DNA from 4 places in the uncultured Rummeliibacillus sp. genome. Region 1 is predicted to be linked to each of the others. Evidence: riboswitches for the same ligand, from Rfam matches in the RefSeq annotation. Region 1 holds a riboswitch; each other region holds the start of a gene.
The links. A riboswitch is a leader RNA that binds a small molecule or an ion and turns the genes downstream of it on or off. The one in region 1 is predicted to bind S-adenosylmethionine.
Positions count from the first base shown of each region.

Region 2: linked by a shared signal. The riboswitch ahead of Q0977_RS12840 (bifunctional homocysteine S-methyltransferase/methylenetetrahydrofolate reductase) and the one ahead of Q0977_RS05550 (O-acetylhomoserine aminocarboxypropyltransferase/cysteine synthase family protein) in region 1 are both predicted to bind S-adenosylmethionine.
Region 3: linked by a shared signal. The riboswitch ahead of metA (homoserine O-succinyltransferase) and the one ahead of Q0977_RS05550 (O-acetylhomoserine aminocarboxypropyltransferase/cysteine synthase family protein) in region 1 are both predicted to bind S-adenosylmethionine.
Region 4: linked by a shared signal. The riboswitch ahead of Q0977_RS15685 (hypothetical protein) and the one ahead of Q0977_RS05550 (O-acetylhomoserine aminocarboxypropyltransferase/cysteine synthase family protein) in region 1 are both predicted to bind S-adenosylmethionine.

Region 1 is NZ_CAKQBI010000006.1:28,666-32,284, reverse strand. It holds gene Q0977_RS05555 (homoserine dehydrogenase) at 1-209, opposite strand, end outside; gene Q0977_RS05550 (O-acetylhomoserine aminocarboxypropyltransferase/cysteine synthase family protein) at 551-1,846, opposite strand; SAM riboswitch class I at 1,982-2,097, opposite strand; gene Q0977_RS05545 (DASS family sodium-coupled anion symporter) at 2,385-3,619, shown strand, end outside.
Region 2 is NZ_CAKQBI010000021.1:27,120-30,738, reverse strand. It holds gene metH (methionine synthase) at 1-216, opposite strand, end outside; gene Q0977_RS12840 (bifunctional homocysteine S-methyltransferase/methylenetetrahydrofolate reductase) at 197-2,056, opposite strand; SAM riboswitch class I at 2,215-2,313, opposite strand; gene Q0977_RS12835 (class A sortase) at 2,468-3,127, opposite strand; gene Q0977_RS12830 (protoporphyrinogen oxidase) at 3,242-3,619, opposite strand, start outside.
Region 3 is NZ_CAKQBI010000016.1:9,962-13,580, reverse strand. It holds gene Q0977_RS11335 (aminotransferase class I/II-fold pyridoxal phosphate-dependent enzyme) at 1-544, opposite strand, end outside; SAM riboswitch class I at 943-1,048, shown strand; gene metA (homoserine O-succinyltransferase) at 1,280-2,188, shown strand; gene Q0977_RS11325 (translation factor GTPase family protein) at 2,290-3,619, shown strand, end outside.
Region 4 is NZ_CAKQBI010000034.1:17,202-20,820, reverse strand. It holds gene Q0977_RS15695 (hypothetical protein) at 216-635, opposite strand; gene Q0977_RS15690 (helix-turn-helix domain-containing protein) at 724-1,521, opposite strand; SAM riboswitch class I at 1,814-1,916, shown strand; gene Q0977_RS15685 (hypothetical protein) at 2,037-2,396, shown strand; gene Q0977_RS15680 (hypothetical protein) at 2,764-2,934, shown strand; gene Q0977_RS15675 (dicarboxylate/amino acid:cation symporter) at 2,959-3,619, opposite strand, start outside.

The DNA.
Region 1 (3,619 bases):
GGAATTGCTAAGATATCCTCAAATTTATCTGTTAATAATTCTTTTGGAGCATGTGAACGCGGCTTATTCACATTACTTACAAGAATTTTAACAATCTCAATATCTACTCCTAAAGTATCTTTGAATTGCTTTCGTTTTTCATTTACTATACGAAAAATACCTTGACCAACTGTACCGAAACCAAGAATCGCTACCTTCACTGTTGTCATATCATTCGCCTCCAAATTTCTCTTCTTTATATTGTGAAATACATATGTTCACTTCATACGCATTCAATTTGTGATTTATCTATCATTAACATGTGACCTATACATGTAAAGAAATCTTTAAATACTGAACTTAAAGTTGATTTTAGCTCACATACGGACAGATTACAAGAAAAATCTTTCTGAGAAGGACAATTGTTTTTTCTGAGAGGTCATGAAAACCGCTTACATCATTGATTTTATCGAATTTTTAGATTATTTTTAAAAAGCCAATTTATATAAGAGAAAAAGAGTGAACGTGTTTAACGCATCACTCTTTAAACTTTTGCTTCCCGAATCCAGTTTTATTTTGCCTCTTCAGGTTTACCGACTTTCGCAAATGCGGCCTCTAGTGCTTCTATTATATCTTCCGCAGCTTCTAAACCAATTGACAGACGAACTAATTCTTCCGGAACACCAGATTTTTTCAATTCTTCTGGACTTAATTGTTGGTGTGTTGTAGAAGCAGGATGAATGATTAGAGAACGAGCATCCCCAACATTCGCCACGTGGCAGAATAATTCAATGTTATCAATAAGCTGACGACCAGCACTTCGTCCACCTTTAATACCAAAAGTAAGGACAGATCCAAAACCATTTTTCAAGTATTTTTTAGCATTTGCAGCAAATTCGCTATCATCAAATCCATTGTAATGCACCCATTCTACTTGGTCATTTTGACGAAGATATTCTGCCACTTTTCTTGCATTTTCATTATGATATGGAACTCTTAAATGTAAAGTTTCTAATCCTTGGAGTAAATTAAACGCAGCGTCAGGGCTAAGTGTTGGTCCAAAATCTCGTAATAATTGAACGCGTAAACGAGTTGCAAATGCTGCATTTGCTGTATCAACACCGTAACGTAAACCATGATAAGATTCATCTGGCTCTGTATAATCAGGGAATTTACCACGTGTCCAATCAAATTTACCGGCATCTACTACTACCCCAGCAATAGTTGTACCATGACCGCCTATCCATTTTGTTGCAGAGTGAACAACAACATCTGCACCAAATTCAATTGGATTGCAACCTACAGGTGAAGCAAATGTATTATCAATGATTAATGGAATTTCATGTTTGTGTGCAATTTTTGCTAATGCTTCAATATCTACGATTGAAAGACTTGGGTTTCCAATGGTTTCAGCATAGATAGCTTTTGTATTATCTTGAATAGCTGCTTCAAACTCATCATTATTTTTTTCGTTGACAAATGTTGTTGTAATACCATAACGAGGTAACGTGTTCGCAAATAGATTATAAGTTCCTCCATAAATACTAGATGCGGATACAATATGATCACCTGCACGTGCGATGTTCAATATTGAAAATGCGATAGCTGCCATCCCTGAAGATAAAGCAACTGCTGCTGTACCTCCCTCAAGTAATGCAATTCGTTTTTCAAATACATCTACAGTAGGGTTCATAATACGAGAATAGATATTGCCTGGTTCTTCTAATGCAAATAATTTACGTGCATGTTCAGAATCTTTGAATTTATATGCAGTTGTTCGGTATACAGGTACTGCAATAGCTCCTGTTGTTGGATCTGGTGTTTGACCACCATGAACTGCTAAAGTCTCTTTACGTAATTCTGTCATTTTAAATTCCTCCTAAAAATTTTTTAGATGGAAAACGGAGGTGTGTTAAAGGGTTTTTATAAAGTCATTATTCCAATGCTTATAAAAAATAAAAACCCTTCTTCACGTAAGAAGAGGGTTGATTAGCATTTCCTCCCCTTATCTTTCAGACTCGCTTAGAATCTGTAGGAATTAGCACCGTAGCAAGTATTCATAAACTTACTGGTTGCTGGGCATCGCAGGGCCTATCCCTCCGCCGCTCTTGATAAAGGTTATTTTTTTATTCCATCTTGTTGAGGTAAGTATAGAAGATAAATAGAATAAAAGTCAACAACTTTCTGAATAATTAATCATTTTGAAAGGGATTTATTTCTTGTATTATATTTTTTGTAAGAATCACTAGTACAATATTTTCCTATCTTTTTAATCTTACTTCATAAGATAAACGTGTACTTTACAAATAAAGTATTTCATAAATTTTCCTTTTTTCGACATATATATGCACATTATATCAATAAGCACAGCCTTATAATGGAGATAAAGGAAAGGAATGATAATTATGGAGGAAGTTAAAAAGAAAAAGAATTTAAAACCTCTATGGATAGGACTTGCTTTTGCTGTATTAATAATCATGACATTTTGGCCAAACAGCGGAAATTTACCCGTAGCTGGTCAAAGGAGTTTAGCAATTCTTGGATTTGCCGTTATTTTATGGGTTACAGAAGCTGTTTCTTATCCAGTAAGTGCAGCCATGATTATAGCAATTACTGGAATATCAATCGGATTAGCACCCACTCTTGAAGATCCTTCACTAGAGTATGGTACAGCTAATGCTTTGAAAATGGCTTTAGGTGGTTTTAGCAATTCTGCCGTCGCATTAGTGGCTGCTGCTCTTTTCTTAGCTGCTGCCATGCAAGCAACAAATTTACATAAGCGACTTGCCTTATGGATTTTATCCCTGGTCGGTACAAAAACTAAAAATATCGTATTTGGAGCAATCATCGTTTCGATTATATTAGCATTTTTCGTACCAAGTGCCACAGCTCGGGCAGGAGCAGTTGTGCCCATCTTACTAGGTATGGTCGCTGCATTCGGCCTACCAAAAGATAGTAAACTAGCTGCATTATTAGTCATAACTTCTGTACAAGCTGTATCTATTTGGAATGTTGGCATTAAGACAGCTGCTGCGCAAAATATGGTCGCATTGAGTTTTATCAATAAAGAATTTAATACGGATATTTCCTGGAGCCAATGGTTTATATACGCAGCACCATTCTCAATTATTATGTCCATCGTGCTATTCTTTGTAATGATTAATCTGATTAAACCTGAAACTCAAAAAATTGAAGGCGGCAAAGAATTGATTGAATCCCAGTTAAAAGAACTAGGACCTGTCAAATCCGCTGAAATTCGTCTAATTATTATTTCTTTAATTTTATTATTCTTCTGGGCTACTGAAGGAAAGCTACACCCATTTGATACGACAACTGTTACAATTATTGCTATCGCAGTATTATTAGCCCCCAAAATTGGTGTCTTTGATTGGAAACAAGTAGAAGGTCTTATTCCATGGGGTACTATTATTGTATTTGCAGTAGGTATCTCACTCGGTACAATATTACTTGATACACAAGGTGCTCAATGGCTTTCTACTAAAGTATTCGGTTCACTCGGCTTAGAACATATGCCAATTTTAGCAACAATTGCTTTAGTGTCATTATTTAATATTCTAATTCACCTTGGTTTCGCAAGTGCAACCAGTCTATCTTCAGCATTAATTCCAATTTTTATTGC
Region 2 (3,619 bases), on a different contig from region 1:
TGTACTAATAACATCTGAACCTGCTTCAAGATAAGCACGATGTATCGATTCAACAACATCTGGTCGAGTAATATTCAAATATTCGTTACACCCTTCATATTCCTCTCCACCAAAATCTTCCGCTGTTAAATTTGCATTTTGCAACATCGTTCCCATGGCACCATCTAAAACTAAAATGTGATTTTCAAGTCGTTCTTCAATGAGATGCTTTGACATAGTTGCTTTCATCCTCTCTCTTGAAATCTAATTCGCGTATATAGTTCATTAACTCAATTGACATATCATAACGCATAAATGGTGTGATTAAATAGATTCCATTAAACAATTCGGCCGCTGTATCAATCAGCTCTTTTGCAATAGCAATTCCTTCAAATCTCGCGGCTTCCTTATCTTCACCTGTCGCTCTCATACGTTCTAATACTTCTTCAGAAAGCTTAATACCCGGCACTTCATGATGCAGAAATTCCGAATTTCTTACACTTGTAAGTGGCATGATACCAATGAATATAGGCGTTTCTAAATGTTTTGTTGCTTCATACACTTCAATAATTTTTTCTTTACTATAGACAGGTTGTGTGATGAAATAATCTGCACCCGCTTCGATTTTTTTCTCTAACCGACCAACTGCACGCTCTACTACACGTACATTAGGATTGAATGCTGCAGCTACTGAAAAATTCGCTTTTTTCCGGAGTGGCTTTCCAGAAAATGAAATACCTTCATTCAATTTTTTTATAAGTTGGAGAAGTTCAATACTAGAGACATCATATACACTTGTTGCGCCTGGAAAATCCCCTACTTTGGATGGGTCGCCTGTAACCGCTAAAATATCATGAATGCCCAACGCATTTAACCCCATTAAATGTGATTGCAAACCGATTAAATTCCGATCACGACAGGTTATATGGGCAAGAGGGCGAATATTATTATTTAGCTTTAATATTGATCCCATCGCCATATTACTAATTCGCGGTGAGGCAAGTGAATTATCTGCCATGGTCACAGCATCAGCTCCAGCTTCATATAAAGCCTTGGAACCTTCTATAAACTTTTCGATTTCCAAATGCCTTGGTGTATCAAGTTCCACTATAATAGAACGTTCCTTTTTCGCCTTCTCATGAAGTGGCTTATAACTTTCTTTTGTAGCTTCTTTAATCAATATGACTTCTTTATGCTTAACTACTTTATGCTGAATTGGTGGTAGATCTGCCAAACGGTGTTTGACCGCTTCTATATGTTTTGGTGTTGTTCCGCAACATCCACCAATCAACCTTACTCCCTGATCTCTTAGCAATACTGCGGATCTGCCAAAGTATTCTGCCTCAGATTCATAAACTATTTTGCCATCTTCAACATCTAAAAGGCTTGCGTTAGGATAAGCCGAAAGAAAGGCTTTTGATGGGAGTTCTACATCTTCAAAGGCTTGGATAGTATGGTGTGGACCTAAGCGACAGTTAACGCCTACGATATCAGCGCCGATTGCTTCTAATTGGTGAAGAGCATCATTTAATCGTAAACCATTTTGCAAAATACCTGGTTCATGCATCGATACTTGCGAAATTATTGGAACATCAGTGATTCTGCGCAAATGCTTTACTGCTGCCTTTAATTCATCAAAATCATAATAAGTTTCAAGCAAAAGTCCATCCGGATTACCAGCTAGTAGAATTCCTGCCTGTTCATCCAACGACCGAATGATTTCGTCTAAAGTCGCATCACTTTTTCGAATACCCCGAATACCACCGATTGTCCCTAAAACAAACTGTTCCCCTTTTGAAGCAACTTTTTTTGCAATCTGAATGGCACTCTCATTTATGGCTTTCACAGAATTTTCAAGACCATATCGTTCTAATTTAATAGCGTTTGCTGTATAAGTATTCGTTTGAATAATGTCTGCACCTGCATCGATATATTGTTGATGGATATTCTCAATAACTTCTGGCTTTTTAACATTTAATTCCTCATAACAATAGTCGATTCCATACGAATATAATAATGTTCCCATTGCACCATCTGCAGTTAAAACTTGCGATTGAAGTTTTTCTAAAAGTCCCATACTGTCCTTCCTTTCTTTTCCACCGTAGTCCTACCACTCGGTATTATTTTCCACATTGAGCTTGTGAGAAAAATCGATGTGGGAATTTCATCAAATTTAAAATAAAAAACCTTCTTAACAAAAAATAAGAAGGTTTTAGAATGCATATTGATTGCTCCTTCTTATCTACAGGATTACTCCACTGGAATTAGCACCTGACCAATTGGCTGGTTGCTGAAGCTTCATAGGGCCAGTCCCTCAGCTTCTCTTGATAAGAAATAATATTTAATTTTTAGAATAATTAAAAGAATCATACTCCTTAATATACTTTTCGTCAAGGACATATGAAAAAATGAGTTACATTTGTATTTTTTATAATTGCAACTCATTTTACGGTTGTAAAAGGAAAGACTTTTAGTAAGCTATAAAAATTTATTTTAACTTAAAATAGCTCGTATCATCAGTATATGTTTCTTTCTTAATGAGTTTTCCGCGAATAATCATACGTTTTTCACCATTATAGTTACAGGTGACAAGTGTGATTAGCTTTTCATCTCCTTGATCTTGAATCACTTCTACTTGTGTTGGCTTGACGATAAACATATCAGAAATTTGATATTCGTATATATTTCTGAAATCTGTAATATAAACTTTCATACCTTCTTGTGCTTTTGTTAATGGGCTAAATAAGGTTTTACCATTATTCATATTATGCCCAGCTAAAGAGTAATTTCCTTGTCCCATAACTTGATCTTGTTTCATCGTTCCTGCACCAACCGTTAAATTAATATTTGAAATTCCATAGACGATTGGTAATTGCATATGAACATCCGGTACACTAATTGCTCCAATTGCATGTACATCTTTCTTTTTCGTTTGGGCATCAAGTACATCTTGTAAACGAATATTTTCCACCTTTGCAAAATCGAAAGTTGCCTGTGGTGTTGTCTTTGCTTTTTCAATATTGGTCTTTTGGATTGTTTCCTTAGACATGTTATCTACCAACAATACCATTATTGGTTTTTGAAAGGTCAATACTAATCCCGTAAAGAGTAATAAAATACCGAGCACTAAACTCAACTTTCTCATCATTTTATAAACCTCTTTCTTTTTTCTTATCTTTCCATGTTACATAGTGAGTTCCAATATTACAATAAAAAAAGACCAAGAGAGAGATTAGCTCTTGGTCATAGAAACTTAGAATTATTAAATTGATTGGATAATTTTTTCTGCTGTGTCTTGTCCGTTTTTAATGCAATTTCCAATGCCTACTCCATAATATGAGCATCCTGCTAAAATAACATGTGGATATTTTTCTTCTAATTGGGTAGTCAATGATTTTACCGTTTCTGCATGTCCCATACCATAGACAGGCATTAAATCATTCCATTTTGTCACATTTACAACAGCTGGTTCGCTATCTAATTTTAATGATTTCTTAATATCTTCCAATGCTATTGCAGTTAACTCTTCTTCGTTTAAATGTTTGAGCTTATTGAATATAGGATTTGAGCTTTTATAAAATAGACGGACAAGTAAATTACCCGATTTAGATGTATGGTTCCACTTGCGACTTGTCCAAGT
Region 3 (3,619 bases), on a different contig from region 1:
TTGCAGGTACAGGGTTACCAGGTAAATTTAAAATCATCATTTTTGCTTTTTCAGCAATTTCAACTGGAATCGCATCAAAGTCTGGTAAAAAAGAATTTTCTTCTAACAAAGGCATATAATAAGGAATTGCTTCTGCTAGGTGAATACCGGCATCATAGGCTACATAGGCGGGATTTGTTGTTAAAACATAATCTCCCGGGTTACAAAAGGCCATTGGTACATGAACTAAACCTTCTTGAGAACCCATAGTTTGAATAATTTCTGATTCGGGATCTAAATCTACATTACTACGACGTTTATAATAATTTGCAACAGCTTGGTAGAATTTTTTCGTTCCGCCCAAAGTATAACCGTAAGAACTTGCTAATGCTGCTTGATTAGAAAGTTCCATACGTACTTTTTCATCGGGGGGGAGGTCTGGGCTACCGAGACTTAAATCGATTAACTTAGTACCAGAAGCTGCTTTACGATTGGCGGCCGCTTTTAAATCTCCGAATATTGCTTTTGGAAACATAGCCATTTTTTTTGATCTTTCGATTTTCACTAGTAAGCACTCCTTAGTTAAAACTTAAATTTAACAATTATTTTATCATAGTTATCTATTATATAACAGTAAAAATTAGAAAAATTAAAAAACATAATCCGCATACAAAAACATATCCAGGAAGAATAGTCAAACTTAGTAGGTAATATAATAGATTTAATCTAAATATGTATAAAGAGTCTATTTCAAAATCCTCCTTAGTTTAAAAATGGATACTGATTGTAACCTACATTCATGTGGCTTTTTTTCAATTTTCATACTAAATTCTCCATAATTATAATAAGCTAGGAATAAGTGGTTCTTTTTCTTTAAAGTTGCTTAAGTTTCTGTTTTTCTTGTATTTTCTGAAAAGTTTGCAATATCAGCATTTCCATGTTAGGATTACATTAATTGTATAGATCTTATCAAGAGAAGCTGAGGGAAATGGCCCTATGAAGCTTCAGCAACCTCTGCTCTGCAGAAAGGTGCTAAGTCCTACAAGACAACTGTCTTGGAAGATAAGAAAACTGAGCGGAATTTAAACCTCTTTTCTTATCATAGAAAAGGGGTTTTATTTTTTATCACTCAATTACATTAAGCTAGTTCCTACATCAATTCCACCTATATAACCTAACAAACTAGTGTTAGGTTGAGAGAAGTAATTGTAGGAATTTAAGTTAGTGATTTCAATTGTCAAATTATGAATAATCTTCTCAATCGAAAGTGATTAAAGATATTCAAAAAGGAGAGTTACAAATGCCAATTAATATTCCTAAAGATTTACCTGCTACAGAACTGTTAAAAAAAGAAAAAATATTCGTAATGGATGAAGATCGATCTAGAAGTCAAAATATTCGTCCTTTAAATATAGCTATATTAAATTTGATGCCACAAAAAGAAAAAACAGAATTACAACTTCTTAGACTTTTAGGTAATACACCTTTACAAACAAACGTAACATTTCTAAATACTGCAACACATGAATCAAAAAATGTAAGTAAATCTCATTTAGAAACTTTCTATACTACTTATGAAGAGGTTAAACATCGTCGTTTTGATGGACTGATCATTACTGGTGCCCCAATTGAGCTTATGGAATTTGAAGATGTTGATTTTTGGGAAGAAATAAAGCAAATAATGGATTGGTCAAAAACAAATGTAACATCTGTTTTACATATTTGTTGGGGAGCACAAGCAGCCCTTTATCATCATTTTGGAATTGGAAAATTCCCGTTACCTGAAAAGTGTTCAGGAGTTTTTAACCATACAGTAAAAGATTCAACTGTAAAATTATTAAGAGGGTTTAATGACGTGTTCACTGCACCACATTCACGTAATACTTCGGTTTCATTAGAAGAAGTCGAAGCGCATCCTGAATTATCAGTGTTATCCTCTTCTGATGAAGCTGGCCTTTTTATAGCTATTTCAAAAGATGAAAGATTAATAATGGTAACTGGCCATTTAGAATATGATGCTTGTACATTGAAAGATGAGTATGAAAGAGATGTCGCAAAAGGTTTAGACATCCCTATACCTAAACATTATTTTCCAAATGACGATCCAACGAAGAGGCCTTTGAATGTTTGGCGTTCACATACACATCTACTATTTTCAAATTGGTTAAACTATTATGTATACCAAGAAACACCATATGAATGGGAGTGAACAGACCGTTGTAAGCAAACGAATGCTTGCAACGGTATTTTTTATGAGAGAAAGGATTTGATATACTAATGTTAATGAAATATTAGAAATGAGGAAGTACAATGTTTAAAACAATCGGGGTTTTAGCACATGTCGATGCTGGTAAAACGACATTTTCCGAACAGTTGTTATTTCATACAAATAGTATAAAAACTAGAGGCCGCGTAGATCATAAAGACGCTTTTTTGGATTACAATGCGATAGAAAAGGAAAGAGGAATAACTGTTTTTGCGGAACAAGGTAGATTTATAAAAAATGGAGATACTTATACAATTATCGATACGCCTGGACATATAGACTTTTCTCCTGAAATGGAAAGGGCTATAAAAGTAATGGATTATGCAATAGTCATAGTAAGCGCTGTTGATGGAGTAGAAGGCCATACAGAAACAATTTGGCAACTCCTCAAAAAACACGAAATTCCTACTTTTCTATTTATCAATAAAATTGATCAAGAAGCTGCAAATGTTCCTAAAGTACTTAAAGAATTGCAACAAGAATTAGATCAAAATATTCTTCCAATTACTAACTGCTTAACAAATCAAACTCTATCAGAATCAGTTATTGAATTTATCGCTGAACATGATGATGAATTATTAGAAAAATATTTGGAACAAAATATTGATATGCAACTTTTTTTATCAACATTTCGACGCTTGATACAAAATAGAGAAGTATTTCCTTGTGCATATGGTTCCGCCTTAAAAGATATCGGTATAGTAGAATTTTTAGATCAAATTTCTATTTTAACGGAAACAACATATAATATAGAGCGCCCTTTTACTTCAAGAATATTTAAAATTAGACATGATAATAATAGGCAACGAATTACATTTATGAAGGCGTTAACAGGTACATTAAAAGTGCGTGATGAACTGAAGTTTGGAGAGAATACAGAAAAAGTAACAGAAATTCGATTATATAATGGCAACCAATATGAAGTTGTAAAAGAAGTAAAAGCTGGTGAAATATTTGCTGTTACTGGAATTTCTAGTGCTGCTATTGGAGATATAATTGGGGAGGAAGTTACCGATTATGGTCTATCAGTTAATATAATCCCAACATTACAATCGAAAGTAGTAAATGAAGGTAATGAAAATATAAAGGATGTATTAGCTTATTTTCAATTATTGGATGAAGAGGATCCTTCTTTACATGTAATTTGGAATGAGAGATTCCAAGAAATCCATTTACATGTTATGGGGATTATTCAGTTAGAGGTATTAACTGAAGTTGTTAAAAATCGATTTGGTTTACATATATATTTTGAAAAACCTCAAATATTATATAAGGAAACAATAGCGTCAAAAGTAATTGGATATGGTCATTTTGAACCTCTAAAACATTACGCTGAGGTGCATCTTCTAATGGAGCCAACTGAAAGAGGAGCAG
Region 4 (3,619 bases), on a different contig from region 1:
TCGATGCCTTATTGGTATTGAGGCTTTTCTTTTAACTACAAGTATTACTTTATTCATTAAACGGTTGTAACATGACTTTTCTCATTTATTTTGGCTCTCTTAAATTATTAACATAATTAAAAGAAGTCCTTTTTTGTTAAGTTTCCTTTTCAAATTAAACGGACTAACGCAACCGTCTTGTTTTTATTAATTTTTACTAAATCCCTATGCAATTCTCACTTCAATTCAATCTCATCCGTATGTTCTTTATTCGCATGATCTTCCCATATAATCCGTACATGATAGGAATCTTCTTTTTCTGGTGCGTCTCCTCCATACAATTCGGGATACGAAAAAGGATGGAGTGTGTAGTTTTTTCCATTAATATCTTTAAACTCTTTGAACTCTGTTTGCTCAGCCATTACTTTTCCGTTTTTTATAAGTTCAAGCTTCTTCACTGTCAATTTTTCATCATTTTTTTGATCGACATTTGCTATCCATCCTATAGAACTTCCACCAATCTTTTCTTCTACATATTCGGCTTTCCATACGCTATTTTCCGAACTTCCGTCAATTTTATTTTCGTAGAAATTCCAATAAGTAATCGCCCCAAGTACTAATGCAACAATAAATACTAATATAAAATAGTTTTTCATCAAATCATCCCCTATTTGATAACCTAATCATCACTATCTTTTATGCCAAATAAATACATATGATAAAAATAAATCCAATGCTTCATCTTCATTCGTTTACTACACTACAATCGCCATCCCTTGCTTCGGCTGCATATGTTTCTATCATTTCCATCATTACTTCATCCAATTTTTTACTTAATCTGCAATACAAATAACCAAAAGGGTTTTTGATATTACATTTCTTACTTTTTTGAACAACTTCTTTAAAAAGTGTGAATCCGATCTCTTCAAGCTTCATTTTTTGAGATTGCCATACTTCCCACTTTAGTAAAGGCTTGAGTTGTTTTTGGATTACGTCTAGGAATCTCTTTGTCTCCTTTGTTTCACCAGTAGTTGCAGCTAGATGATGGAAGATACGATTTCTTAATGATGAATTTAGCATCGGATAGGTATGTTTTACATATATTTGTTTTTGATTAAGAGAATTAGATGGTTCCTTTTGAAAATTAGTTGCTTCACCCTTACGCTCACATGCATTTTCGGCGTTTTCTTGATGTGACACGCTCGATGTGTCATGTGAAGCTAAAATTAAAATGATGTTGGCACCTTTAATGCCATTCATCTTTTTTGTATGTATACGTTGAATAATCCGAAGTTCTTCAAGATGTTTTAAACTTCGAAAAACGGTTCTTATAGATATTCCTAAAGATTCTGCGATTGTTTTTGCTTTTAGATGACATACCCCTGGGTAATCTAGTGCATGCGATGCGACTTTATATAAGACAGCTTTTTCAGATTCGGTTAATTCATAAAAATTTTTTCGAATATGCCCCTCAACATGTTCGTCCATTTCCTGTACGCTTTCAAATATGACATAAGGTGCTAAGTAGTCAAAACACGCCACTTACATCTACCTACTTTCTTTCTATTTACTAATTACATAGAAAGTAGGAAAGAAAATCGGACAAAAATTTTATTGTAATGAAAGGAAGAAATATGAGAAACTATCAAACAAGAAAAGGCCCAAAATTTTAATTAATGACGGTCATAATGGAGAGCGATTCTTCATCATTTAAAAGATTATATTATGGAAATTTTATCAACTCACCCCATTACTTAGCCCTATAATTATACATATTTTAACTTTCAATCTTGTATCTAAAGATATATTATGCTATAATACATTTAATTTAATAAGGTTATCGAGAGTGAACGAGAGTCCTGGCTCATTGACTTCACAGCAACCTGCCAAGCGGTAAGGTGCTTCATCCAGCAAAGCAGTGCTTTGAATGATAACGAACGGGATTTAGCGAACCCCTCTATTGCATTCACAACTGCAGTAGAGGGGTTTATTTTTTTCTCTTCATACCTTATTGAAATAGAGACCATTTTGGCTCATAAAAAAGGAGAGAATCTAAAATGAACAGCAGTAGTCTTATTCGAACACAAATGATTCAACATCTATCAGCAAAGGATTTTTTCAAACATCTTGGAAATTGTGTTCAACAAGAGTTATCCGAAAATGGAGATGTATGTGAAGTAGTAGTCAAAACATTGCCCCATTACTACATGACAGTTAAGTTCCAAAGAAAGACATATCAATTGGCTTTCAAAAAAAGTCAGATAAACCGATTGATGAAGGAAGAAATCTTTGCATTAGACCGAACAATTTGGATGATTTTAGAACAAAAAGGTCTCAAGATTCCAGTAACCTCAGGAAATTATATGAAACATGTATTTCCTCACGGGCACCGTACAGTGATTTGTACATCAAAATAATCTGTAACGTAAACAAAGGAACACCCGCTAAGCTTGGAGTGTTCCCTTGTTTCATTCTGGATTGATTCATTCGCGGAGGACTTAAATTGTCCGGAACGTGGATTCAATTTCTATTTGCGTGGATTGAACTCCCGATTGCGTGGATTGGATTCCTAAATGCGTGGATTAAACCCTGATTTGCGTGGATTGGATGCTCGATTGCGTGGATTGGATTTCTAATCATTCTTGATAGTTCAAGACTACTTATCGCGGATAGTTTTTTTGAATCTAATGAAATATCTGTCGCGCTTAATAGGAGTATCTCCTTCTTTTCTTTGATGCACTTACGGATGACCTAAATTGTCCGGAACGTGGATTCAATTTTGAATTGCGTGGATTGGATGCTCGATTGCGTGGATTAAACCCTGATCTGCGTGGATTGGATCCCAAAATACGTGGATTCCCCATCGTTTTGCGTGGATTGGCTAATAAAGTAAAGAAACCAAAGAAAAAGTCCTTAACCTATGAAGAGATTAAGGACTTAGTTGTTCTTCATTAATCTGAAATTTTTCGCTACCCCGCCTTATTGTGCTTGAGGTAGTGATTTTTCATTTTCTGTATATTGTTCTTCGCTACCTTTTTCAGTTTGCGAAACGTACATTGCACATACAGCATCTCCTGACACATTTACTGCCGTACGAGCCATATCAAGTATTCGGTCAATACCGATTATTAAAGCAATTCCTTCTACTGGTAATGACACAGCATTTAATACCATTGCTAACATGATCAGACCAGCTCCAGGCACTGCTGCTGTACCAATACTTGCAAGAACTGCGATGATGACAACAATCGCTAATTCTGTGATAGTAAGATTGACTCCATATACTTGTGCTATAAATACAGTTGCAACCCCCTGCATAATGGCTGTTCCATCCATATTTACTGTCGCACCTAGCGGCTGAACGAAACTACTTATAGATTTAGGGACACCTAGTTTAGTTTGAGCTAATTTCATAGAAATCGGCAATGTTGCACCACTACTTGAAGTACTAAACGCAACCGTCATGGCCGGGAAGAAATCCTTCACAAATTGAATTGGATTCTTTTTCGCCAAAAATTTAAGCGCACCACCGTAAACCAAAACAAAGTGAACGATTAATGCGACTAAAACGACAATCATATAAAGTCCCATTGCTTTAATCGCATCAAATCCTTGTTTACCAATCGCAGAAGCGATCAAA